DNA from 2 places in the Clostridium sp. JNZ J1-5 genome. Region 2 is predicted to be linked to the other one. Evidence: a T-box and tRNA genes for the amino acid it is inferred to sense, from the RefSeq annotation. Region 2 holds a T-box; the other holds one or more tRNA genes.
What was found. A T-box is a leader RNA that pairs with one kind of tRNA and senses whether it is charged. The one in region 2 lies ahead of pheS (phenylalanine--tRNA ligase subunit alpha), so its partner is inferred to be a tRNA-Phe.

Region 1: it encodes a tRNA-Phe, which carries the amino acid that the T-box ahead of pheS (phenylalanine--tRNA ligase subunit alpha) is inferred to sense. The anticodon was not compared.

What each region holds. Positions count from the first base shown of each region.
Region 1 is NZ_CM132773.1:2,078,222-2,084,569, forward strand. It holds rRNA gene ACWW38_RS10185 (16S ribosomal RNA) at 1-559, shown strand, start outside; rRNA gene ACWW38_RS10190 (23S ribosomal RNA) at 766-3,668, shown strand; rRNA gene rrf (5S ribosomal RNA) at 3,780-3,896, shown strand; tRNA gene ACWW38_RS10200 (tRNA-Phe) at 3,902-3,977, shown strand; gene bcp (thioredoxin-dependent thiol peroxidase) at 4,105-4,575, opposite strand; rRNA gene rrf (5S ribosomal RNA) at 4,920-5,036, shown strand; tRNA gene ACWW38_RS10215 (tRNA-Lys) at 5,042-5,117, shown strand; gene ACWW38_RS10220 (peptidyl-prolyl cis-trans isomerase) at 5,342-6,082, shown strand.
Region 2 is NZ_CM132773.1:610,054-616,401, forward strand. It holds gene pheT (phenylalanine--tRNA ligase subunit beta) at 1-1,854, opposite strand, end outside; gene pheS (phenylalanine--tRNA ligase subunit alpha) at 1,891-2,910, opposite strand; T-box leader at 3,017-3,231, opposite strand; gene ACWW38_RS03095 (TrmH family RNA methyltransferase) at 3,334-4,131, opposite strand; gene ACWW38_RS03100 (potassium channel family protein) at 4,154-4,813, opposite strand; gene ACWW38_RS03105 (TrkH family potassium uptake protein) at 4,825-6,159, opposite strand; gene rplT (50S ribosomal protein L20) at 6,260-6,348, opposite strand, start outside.

The DNA.
Region 1 (6,348 bases), 1.5 Mb from region 2:
ACCTAGACTTGACATCTCCTGAATTACTCGTAACTGAGGAAGTCCCTTCGGGGACAGGAAGACAGGTGGTGCATGGTTGTCGTCAGCTCGTGTCGTGAGATGTTGGGTTAAGTCCCGCAACGAGCGCAACCCCTATTGTTAGTTGCTACCATTAAGTTGAGCACTCTAGCGAGACTGCCTGGGTTAACCAGGAGGAAGGTGGGGATGACGTCAAATCATCATGCCCCTTATGTCTAGGGCTACACACGTGCTACAATGGCCGGTACAATGAGATGCAATCCCGCGAGGGGGAGCTAAACTTATAAAACCGGTCCCAGTTCGGATTGTAGGCTGAAACTCGCCTACATGAAGTTGGAGTTGCTAGTAATCGCGAATCAGCATGTCGCGGTGAATACGTTCCCGGGTCTTGTACACACCGCCCGTCACACCATGAGAGCCGGTAACACCCGAAGCCCGTGAGGTAACCGTAAGGAGCCAGCGGTCGAAGGTGGGATTGGTGATTGGGGTGAAGTCGTAACAAGGTAGCCGTAGGAGAACCTGCGGCTGGATCACCTCCTTTCTAGGGAGAAATGAAAGCACTGCTTTCATAGACTGGTTCTTAATTCTGTTTAATTTTGAGAGACTATAAGTTTCTCTAAGGACGTTGAACACTAACGTGTTTAGCGATTTGTTCTTTGAAAATTGCACAGTGAATATAAAGATTAAACCTAGAACTAAGTAAAACTTAGTAATAAGCTGAATTAAGTATATTAAATATACTAAAAAGATCAAGCTACAAAGGGCGCACGGTGAATGCCCTGGCACTAGGAGCCGATGAAGGACGTGATAAGCTGCGATAAGCTGCGGGTAGGCGCAAATAGCCTGTGATCCGCAGATTTCCGAATGGGGAAACCCATCTAGCTAACGCTAGATACTATGTACTGAATTCATAGGTGCATAGAGGAACACCTGGGGAACTGAAACATCTAAGTACCCAGAGGAAGAGAAAGAAAAATCGATTCCCTCAGTAGCGGCGAGCGAAAGGGGAAGAGCCCAAACCAGAAACTTTGTTTCTGGGGTTGAGGATAGATCATAACGCCAAAGTTTCTTTAGCCGAATAGAACTGGAAAGTTCAGCCGTAGAGGGTAATAGCCCTGTAGGTAAAAAGGAAATGAGGCAAGATCTAATCCAGAGTACCACGAGACACGTGAAACCTTGTGGGAAGCAGGGAGGACCATCTCCCAAGGCTAAATACTACCTAGTGACCGATAGTGGAGAAGTACCGTGAGGGAAAGGTGAAAAGAACCCCGGGAGGGGAGTGAAATAGAATCTGAAACCGTGTGCCTACAATCGGTCGGAGCACGTTAATGTGTGACGGCGTACTTTTTGTAGAACGGGCCAGCGAGTTACGATATGTAGCAAGGTTAAGCACTTATGGTGCGGAGCCGAAGGGAAACCGAGTCTGAATAGGGCAACTAGTTGCATATCGTAGACCCGAAACCGGGTGACCTATCCATGGCCAGGATGAAGCGAAAGTAAAATTTCGTGGAGGTCCGAACCACGTTGGTGTTGAAAAACCATGGGATGAGCTGTGGATAGCGGAGAAATTCCAATCGAACTCGGAGATAGCTGGTTCTCCTCGAAATAGCTTTAGGGCTAGCGTCGGGTAATAAGTAGTGGAGGTAGAGCACTGAATGGGCTAGGGGCTGACAACAGTTACTGAACCCTATCAAACTCCGAATGCCATATACTCGTACCCCGGCAGTCAGACTACGAATGATAAGATCCGTGGTCAAAAGGGAAACAGCCCAGACCATCAGCTAAGGTCCCAAAGTGTAAGTTAAGTGGTAAAGGATGTGGGATTTCTAAGACAACTAGGATGTTGGCTTAGAAGCAGCCACTCATTGAAAGAGTGCGTAATAGCTCACTAGTCGAGAGATCCTGCGCCGAAGATGTAACGGGGCTCAAACTTACCACCGAAGCTATGGATGTGTCTAACGACACGTGGTAGAGGAGCTTTCTGTACAGGTTGAAGCCATACCGTAAGGAGTGGTGGACAGTGCAGAAGTGAGAATGCTGGCATAAGTAGCGAAAAACAGGTGAGAATCCTGTTGGCCGAATATCTAAGGTTTCCTGGGGAAGGCTCGTCCTCCCAGGGTTAGTCGGGACCTAAGCCGAGGCCGAAAGGCGTAGGCGATGGACAACTGGTTGATATTCCAGTACCACCAAAATGCGTTTGACAAATGGGATGACGCAGGAGGATAGGATGTGCGCACTATTGGATGTGCGTCTAAGCACTTAGGGTGTTGAGTAGGCAAATCCGCTCAACTGAGCCTGAGGTGTGATGGGGAGCCTATTTTGGCGAAGTATCTGATTCCACGCTGCCAAGAAAAGTCTCTATGGAGCAAATTGGTGCCCGTACCGCAAACCGACACAGGTAGATGAGGAGAGAATCCTAAGGCCGTCGGAAGAATTGCTGCTAAGGAACTCGGCAAATTAACCCCGTAAGTTCGCGAGAAGGGGTGCCTGCGAGAGCAGGCCGCAGTGAACAGGCCCAAGCAACTGTTTATCAAAAACACAGGTCTCTGCTAAAGCGTAAGCTGATGTATAGGGGCTGACGCCTGCCCGGTGCTGGAAGGTTAAGGGGAATGCTTAGCGCAAGCGAAGGTGTGAACTTAAGCCCCAGTAAACGGCGGCCGTAACTATAACGGTCCTAAGGTAGCGAAATTCCTTGTCGGGTAAGTTCCGACCCGCACGAATGGCGTAATGATTTGGGCACTGTCTCGGCAGCAAATCCGGTGAAATTGAAGTGCAAGTGAAGATGCTTGCTACCCGCGGTTGGACGGAAAGACCCCGTAGAGCTTTACTGTAGCTTAGCATTGAATTTCGGTATTGTCTGTACAGGATAGGTGGGAGACTTAGAAGCGAGAGCGTCAGCTTTCGTGGAGTCGTCCTTGGGATACCACCCTGATAGTACTGGAATTCTAACTGGCGGCCATGAATCTGGTCACAGGACATTGCTAGGTGGGCAGTTTGACTGGGGCGGTCGCCTCCTAAAAGGTAACGGAGGCGCCCAAAGGTTCCCTCAGCGCGGTCGGAAATCGCGCGTAGAGTGTAAAGGCAGAAGGGAGCCTGACTGCGACACATACAGGTGGAGCAGGGACGAAAGTCGGGCTTAGTGATCCGGTGGTTCTGTATGGAAGGGCCATCGCTCAACGGATAAAAGCTACCTCGGGGATAACAGGCTGATCTCCCCCAAGAGTCCACATCGACGGGGAGGTTTGGCACCTCGATGTCGGCTCGTCGCATCCTGGGGCTGTAGTCGGTCCCAAGGGTTGGGCTGTTCGCCCATTAAAGCGGCACGCGAGCTGGGTTCAGAACGTCGTGAGACAGTTCGGTCCCTATCCGCCGTGGGCGTAGGAAATTTGAGAGGAGCTGTCCTTAGTACGAGAGGACCGGGATGGACTGACCTCTGGTGCACCAGTTGTTCCGCCAGGAGCACAGCTGGGTAGCTATGTCGGGAAGGGATAAACGCTGAAAGCATCTAAGCGTGAAGCCCACCTCAAGATTAGATTTCCCATAGCGTAAGCTAGTAAGATCCCTGGAAGACTACCAGGTTGATAGGTCAGAGGTGTAAGTGCAGCAATGCATTAAGCTGACTGATACTAATAGATCGAGGGCTTGATCAAATATTAATTCACTGTGCAATTTTGAGAGAACAATCTCTCTAAGGAAACTCCTCAGCGTAGCTGATGAGTACTGATTTGTTACCAAAATCGAAGATTTTGACAAATCATGCATCTGGTTATTATGGCTTGAAGGTAACACCCGTACCCATTCCGAACACGAAGGTTAAGCTTCAAAGCGCCGATGGTACTGCACTGGAGACGGTGTGGAAGAGTAGGTCGTAGCCAGGTAATATGGCTGGATAGCTCAGTCGGTAGAGCAGAGGACTGAAAATCCTCGTGTCCCTGGTTCGATTCCTGGTCCAGCCACCAAAGATCCTAACTACAATGTAGTTAGGATCTTTTGCTATACATAAATTAAAGAGGTATATATTTAATACCTCCTAAGCTATTAGACAATAAATCATATTCTATATAATACGTAATGTTTATAAAAAAGTTATTTGTTTATATGTTTTAAAATATCTTCAACGTGACCATTTACTTTAACTTTTCTATATATTTTTTCGATTATGCCATCTTCATCAATTATAAATGTACTTCTTTCAATGCCCATTGATGTTTTACCAAACATAGTCTTTTCTTTTAATACGCCATATAGATTAACTACTTTTTCATCAGAGTCAGATAAAAGTACAAATGGTAAATTCAATTTAGATATAAACTTATCATGTGATGTTAGAGAATCCCTACTTACTCCTAGGACAATTGTATTTAAAGCATTAAAACTATCTATATTATCTCTAAAAGATTCAGCTTCTCTTGTGCATCCAGGAGTATTATCCTTTGGATAAAAATATAGAATTACTTTTTTACCTTTATAATCACTAAGTTTATGCTGCTTATCGTCTGAACCTATTAGTGAAAAATCAGGAGCAATAGTACCTTCCTTTATTTCTAAATTATTCATATAATCACCTCGAAATCAAATTATTATAAAATATTATATAATAATTATTATCATTTAGCAATAGCTGTACTGTATTTCATAACTCTATGTATTCTATATAATAAAAGTTAGTATTAATATCAAGTGAAAAGTTAATGATAAAATAAGTGGATGTAATAGAAATATGATAAGTTATATATTTTAAATAAAAAGTATAAAAATTTATTGACAAGTTATATTAATGTTGATATAATAGCTATTGTGTCTGGCGTTAGACAATAACGGCATTCAATTAAGGAAACTCCTCAGCATAGCTGATGAGTACTGATTTGTTAGCAAAATCGAAGATTTTGGCAAATCATGCATCTGGTTATTATGGCTTGAAGGCAACACCCGTACCCATTCCGAACACGAAGGTTAAGCTTCAAAGCGCCGATGGTACTGCACTGGAGACGGTGTGGAAGAGTAGGTCGTAGCCAGGTAATATGATTCACTAGCTCAGTCGGTAGAGCACTTGACTTTTAATCAAGTTGTCCGGGGTTCGATTCCCCGGTGGATCACCAAAGCACATCTTATTAAATTAAGATGTGCTTTTTAAATTTATATTATATTTTAAATAAGAAATTAAATACAATGATTTGTAGACATTGTATTTTAGTATATTAGATTTCCTATTAGTTTAACAACTATTGAAAATCTTTAGTAAAGGGTTATATATACATACTCTATTATGATATCATATGTAAGTGGGGATTTTGCCCATAAATAATTTTAAAGGAGTTTATATATGGAAAATAAAGTTTTAGCTAAAGTTAATGGAAGAGAAATAACAGAAGCAGATATTCAATTAGCAGTTCAAAAGTTTCCAAGAGAAAAACAATCTTTTTTACTTAGTGAACAAGGCAAACAACAATTATTAGAGCAACTTGTTTCTTTTGAATTATATTATAACTATGGTAAAGAAGTGGGGATGGAGAATTTAGAAGAATTTAAAGAGAGATTAGCAATAGTAGAGAGAGAAATTTTGACTCAAATGGCCATAGAAAAGGTAATTAATGAAGTAGAAGTTACAGATAAAGAAGTAGAAGAATACTATGAAGCTAATAAAGAAATGTTTAAGACAGGGGATACTGTAGTTGCTAGCCATATACTTGTAGATTCTGAAGAATTAGCAAAAGAAGTAATGGTTAAGATAAATGGCGGTCTTGCATTTGAGGAAGCAGCAGAAAAGTATTCAACTTGTCCATCAAAAGCACAAGGTGGAAATTTGGGTAGATTTGGTAAAGGACAAATGGTTCCTGAATTTGAAGAAGCTGCTTTTAAGATAGAAGTAGGAGTTTTAAGTGAGCCAGTTAAAACTCAATTTGGATACCATTTAATAAAAGTTGAAGATAAGCAAGAGGCTTCAGTAAGACCTTTTAATGAAGTTAAAGATATGATAAAATCACAAATTTTCCAAGAAAGACAAAACTTTAAGTACATGTCTTTTACAGAAGAGTTAAAGAAAAAATATTCAGTTGAAATGTAATTAATAAATATAAAAAGAATATGTGTAATAGCATATTCTTTTTTATATGTTAAAAAATAATATATTTAATACAAAACTATTTTTAATATAATATTTAGATTATTGTATATTTAAAGAGGACAGTAGGTAGAGTTGGTTTTGCACAAATTTATTTATAGTCCTTTTTTATTGTAGTCATATACACTATAATTTTTAGCATACCTACACTAGTATATAGCTAAGTCCTATTCCTACACAGAGTCTTTCAATAAAATCTAGCATACCAT
Region 2 (6,348 bases):
TTCGACTATACCTTTTATATCTAAATAGTCAACTTCTCCATACATTCCTATAGTAACAGTATTTCTTTCTTCTGGAAGCTCTTTAGAATCTTCTTTAGGAATATATACTTTACCTACTTCAAACAGTTTAACTATTTCATTGTTTCTTGCATAGTTTCTAGCTAACGCTTCCATCATAGATGGTATTGAGGTTGTTCTCATTATGCTATAATCTTCACCTAAAGGGTTTTTTATTGTAACAACCTTTCTAAGTTCACTTTCCTTTGGTATTAATATTTTATCAAAAACCTTTGGACTTACAAATGAATAGGCTATTGATTGATTTAATCCGCTTGCTATTAAAGTATCTACTAGTTTAGTGCGAAGAACCTGAGTAGCATTCTTGCCGCCCCTTAATGTTTGTGTACTAGGAATATTTGATGGAACTTTGTTGTATCCATATATTCTAGCAATTTCTTCAGCCACGTCTTCTTTTATATTTATATCGCATCTAAATGTAGGAGCGTTTATAACCAAATTATCTTCTTGTAATGTAGTCTTTATATCTAATCTATCTAAATAGCTCTTCATGTCTTCTTTACTAATATCAATTCCTAAGAACTTATTTACCCAAGTTGAACTTACAGTTAATGTGTGTGGCTCTAACTTCTCTGGATAAATATCTATAGTTCCTTCCATTACCTCTCCAGCACCTAATTCTTCAATGAGATGACATGCTCTATTCATGGCAGTTTCAACTAGGTTTGGATCTAAATCTTTCTCAAACTTAGCTGATGCTTCTGTTCTTAATGATAATTTTTTTGATGATATCCTTATATTAGTTCCATCAAAGTTTGCACATTCAAAGACAATTTCAGAAGTATCATCCTTTACTTCAGAATTAAGTCCTCCCATAATTCCAGCAAGACCTATAGTTCTATTTCCATCTTTTATGTTAAGAACTTCTGTATCTAGAATTCTTTCTTCTCCATCTAATGTAGTAAATTTTTCTCCCCCACTTGCTCTTTCTACTACTATACTATTAGAAGTTATTTCTCTTCTATCAAAAGCATGCATTGGCTGACCAAGCTCTATCATAACAAAGTTAGTAATATCTACTATATTATTAATTGGTCTAACTCCTGCTTCTAAAAGTCTTTCCTGCATCCATTGTGGAGATGGCTGAATAGTTATATTTTTAACTCCTCTAGCCATATATCTTCTGCAAAGTTTATCTTTTATTTCTACTTTTATTCTATCTTCAATCTTGTCACTGCATTTTGCCTTATACTCTAAACTCGGCATTTTGTATTCTGTTCCTAGGGTTGCTGCTGTTTCTCTTGCAATACCTATTACACTTAAACAATCAGGTCTATTAGATGTTATTTCAAAATCTATAATAGCCTTTTGCATATTTATAACTTCTTTTATATCCTTACCGATTGGTGCATCCACTGGAAGAATCATAAGCCCATGTACAGGTTCATCCCCTGCTATTCCTAATTCTTCTTCTGAACAGAACATACCATTAGAAACAGCTCCTCTTAACTTACCTTTTTTTATCTTAGTTCCATCTGCTAAAGTTGATCCATGAAGAGCAGTAGGAACTATGTCTTCTTCTTTCATGTTGGTTGCAGCTGTAACTATCTGTATTGGTTCTGCTTCCCCTATATCTACTTGGCATATTGAAAGTCTTTCTGCTTCTGGATGTTTTTCTATTTTTAATATTTTACCTGTAACTACCTTATCCACAACATCTCCAGTTACAATTACCTCTTCTACTTTAGATCCTGATAGTGTTAATACATCTCCCAATTCTTTTGGTGTTATATCTATATTTACGTAATCTTTAAGCCAATTAACTGGTACCTTCATTCTATTACCTCCTAGTCTTAGTTATAATTTCTAATATTAAAATTGATTTAAAAACCTCATATCACTTTCGTATAATAATCTTATATCATCTAATTCATATTTTTGCATAACCATTCTATCTAGTCCAAATCCAAAAGCAAAGCCACTATATACTTCTGGGTCTATTCCACAATTTCTTAAAACCTGTGGATGAACCATTCCGCATCCTAAAATTTCAATCCACCCACTATTCTTACATACGTTGCATCCACTTCCTCCACAGACAAAGCAAGTAGCATCCATTTCAGCAGATGGTTCAGTAAATGGGAAATGATGAGGTCTAAACTTTGTTTCCATCTTATCTCCAAACATTTTTTTAATAAACATTTCAAGAGTTCCCTTTAAGTCTGCAAAAGTTATACCTTTATCTATTACTAATCCCTCTATTTGATAGAATATAGGAGAATGAGTAGCATCTACTGCATCTGAACGATATACTTTTCCTGGTGCAATCATTTTTATTGGAGGTTTTTGATTTTCCATAATTCTTATTTGTATTGGTGATGTTTGAGTTCTTAAAACTACATCATCATTTATGTAAAAAGTATCTTGTTCTCCTCTTGCCGGGTGATTTTTAGGTATATTTAACGCTTCAAAATTGTAGTAATCCTTTTCTACCTCAGGACCTTCTTCTACTGAAAATCCCATAGATATGAATATATCTGTTATATTTTCTAAAGTTAATTCTAAAGGATTTTTCTTACCTACAATTTGTTTTCTTCCAGGCATAGATATATCTATTATTTCACTTTTTAATCTTAATTCTTTTTCTTTATCCTTAATTTCTTTTGCTGCATTTTCTATAAATAGCTCTAAACTTTCTCTTACTTCGTTAGCAATCTTACCTACAATAGGTCTTTCCTCAGATGTTAACTTTCCCATTCCTCTTAATATTTGGGTAAGTTCACCTTTTTTTCCAAGATACTTTACTCTAATCTTTTCAAGTTCTGGTTTCGTAGTAATACTTTTTAAATCTTCTAAAGCGCTTTTTTTAATTTGCTCTAATTTGTCTCTCATTTTAATACTCCTTTCATTTCAATTTATCTGATGACTACCAGCCGTAATACTCCCACTTTTAAAGTGGGAGATAACGGCATAAAAAAAATACACTTCATCCCTGTATAATAGGGACGAAGTGTATCCGCGTTACCACCCTTGTTAACTATAGAAAAACTATAGTTCTCTTTAAAAATTATCGGCTTTACCGCTAATTGCTACTATATTCACAATTAGAACTCCTGAGTGAACTTCAATATATTCCTTTTAAAAAAGCTTCCAGTCCCTGGCTTTTCCTCCCTGAAAAATTCCTATATCTACTCTCTCAATCACTGTTTAATATATTTACTTTTAGCTTAGTTTTTCAATCAAAACTTCATTTATATGAAGTTTGTAAACTTAAATATTATTATAACCATATAAATATAAAATTTCAAATACTTTTTACACTTTTAATATACTGCTACTATTCTGTCTAACTATCTCATACATCATAATGCTGGCAGCTACTGCAGCATTTAGAGATTCTGCACCTCCAGGCATAGGTATCTTAACCTTTTCGTCACCTATCCTGTAAATTTCATCACTTATTCCATTTCCTTCATTTCCTATACAGATCACAACTTTTCCAGTTAAATCAATATCATAAAAGTTATTATTTGTATCTAAGGAACTTACTATAAATTTAAATCCGTTGTCTTTTAATTTTTTTATATTCTCAAATGAATTATCCTCTATTACAGGAATGTTAAAAATAGATCCCATAGTAGATCTTAAAGTTTTATCATTATATAGATCCACAGTTCCTCTAGTCACAATAACTCCAAGTGCACCACTAGCATGAGCGCTTCTTATTATTGTGCCCATATTTCCCGGATCTTGAACCTTATCAACTAACACATAAAATCCTTCTTTATCTTCTATCTCTATTTTTTTATTATTTACGACTCCTATAATTCCTTGAGGATTATCAGTATTGCACAATTCTTTAAATATATTATCTTTAACTAGATAAACTCTAGTATCTTTATTAATCATATTATCCATATTTAATGAATAATATTTATCTTGAAATTTTTCACTAATAAGAAGATAAGGAATACAAAAAGATGATTCCAATGCTTCTTGAACAAATCTAAAACCTTCCACTAAAAACTGACCTTTTTCTAGTCTATATTTTTTTTTATGTAGTTTTTTTATATCTTTTATTAAAGAATTTTCTCTGCTTTCAATTAAAGTCAAACAAGGTCACCTTCTTATGGTTTTATTTTATTTTATTTTCAAGTTCATTTAATTCTTCTATTCCACCTATAGCTACAATAATATCTCCTGGCTGTATAATATCATCTGCTGATGGAGAAATATTAACTTCATTATTCCTCTTTAATGCCATAACATTAATTCCGTATTTTGAACGCATATTTAAATCTTTCAAAGTACTTCCATTCCATTCTTCCGGGCTTACAATTTCAGCTATACTATAATCAGAGGATAGCTCAATATAGTCTAATATATTAGCTGAGACTAAATTGTGAGCAACTCTTACTCCCATATCTCTTTCAGGGAATATTACTCTATCTACTCCTATCTTTTTTAATACTTTTGCATGGAGCTCATTATTAGCCTTAGCAATTGTGTGCTTAACCCCAAATTCTTTTACTAAAAGAGCAGTCATAATACTTGCTTGAACATTGGATCCTATTGTTATTACTGCTACATCAAAATTACTTATTCCCAATGTTCTTAAACTATTTTCATCAGTACCATCAGCTTGAACTGAATGAGTAACACTCTCTGATATACTTTGAACAGTTTCTTCATCTAAGTCCATTGCTAATACATCATTACCTAATGAGTAAAGTGTTTTTGCAATTGAACTTCCAAATCTTCCAAGACCAATTACTACAAATTGTCTCTTTTTCATTAAATCCACCTCTATCCAACCAATATTTTCCCATCTGGGTATTTTATTGAACTTCCATGCTTTTTATGTGCCAATGCTAAAAGCAATGTTAAAATCCCTACTCTGCCGATATACATAGTTAGAGCTATGAGCACTTTACCAATAACACTAAGGTTTGGTGTAAGTCCCAAAGTAAGTCCTACCGTTCCAAAAGCGGAGGTAACTTCGTATAGTATATATTCTAATGAGGCACCCTTTTCAGTAAAGGATAATATCATAGTTTCTCCTATTACAAGACACAATGCTAATGTTAAAATAACAAATGATTTATATACTAAATTTTTGCTTATAGTTCTACCAAAAATCTCAGCATCTTCTCTATTTTTAAATACGGATATTACAGTCATTAAAAGTATACCTGCAGTGGTTGTTTTTATTCCTCCAGCAGTACCTCCAGGTGAACCACCAATAAACATTAAAATTATAGTTAAAAATTTTCCAGCTAGAGTCATATCTGCAGTAGATATGGAATTAAATCCAGCGGTTCTCGGTGATACAGATGCAAAAAGCGAGGATAATAATTTCCCCTTTAAAGACATATTTTGTATAGTCCCTGGATTCTTCATTTCGAATATATACATCAAAATCCATCCACCAACTATTAAAATTAAAGTTGCTGAAATTACAAGCTTAGAGTGAACAGAAAGCTTTCCCATTCCCTTATAATTATATATCTCAGCCCATACTGCAAACCCTAATCCACCTGTAATTATTAAGGCAGATATAGTTAGTATTATTACTGCATTATCAGCGTATGGAACTAAACTATTCCCAGTAAGGTCAAATCCTGCATTACAAAATGCGGATATAGAGTGAAATATACTAAAATATAGTCCTTTCAAAAATCCATGTTCAGGAATAAATTTCGTTGATAAAAATAATGCACCTATTCCTTCAACGGAAAAAGTGAATATAAGAATATACTTTGCTAATTTTACAAGTCCTTGAAGTGAAAATGAATTCATAGCCTCTTGCATTACCATTCTCTCTTTTAGGGTAATCCTCTTTCCCAAAATAAGAGCAAATAAAGTAGCAAAGGACATGAAACCTAGTCCCCCAATTTGAATCAACATTATTATTACAGTAGATCCAAAATAACTCCAATGTTCAGCTGTATTTAATGTAACAAGACCAGTTACACAAACTGCTGAAGTAGACGTAAAAAACGCATCAATAAATGGAGTTACTATACCTTCTTTTGAAGATACAGGCAGCATCAGTAAAAGAGTTCCTGCCATTATAACTATACCAAATCCTAAGGCTAATATTTGGACAGGTGCAAGCCTTTTTTTATATTTATTTTGCAAATCAAACACCCCTAAATTCTGCGTTTATTAAGATTATAGCACTTAAACTTATTTTGTCAAAATAATAAATAAAATGCAGCTATACAAGCCGCATTTTATATTAAGCATTTAATTGTTTTTTAGCTACTTCAACTAATTCTGAGAATGCCTTTGGATCATTTATAGCTATTTCTGAAAGCATTTTTCTGT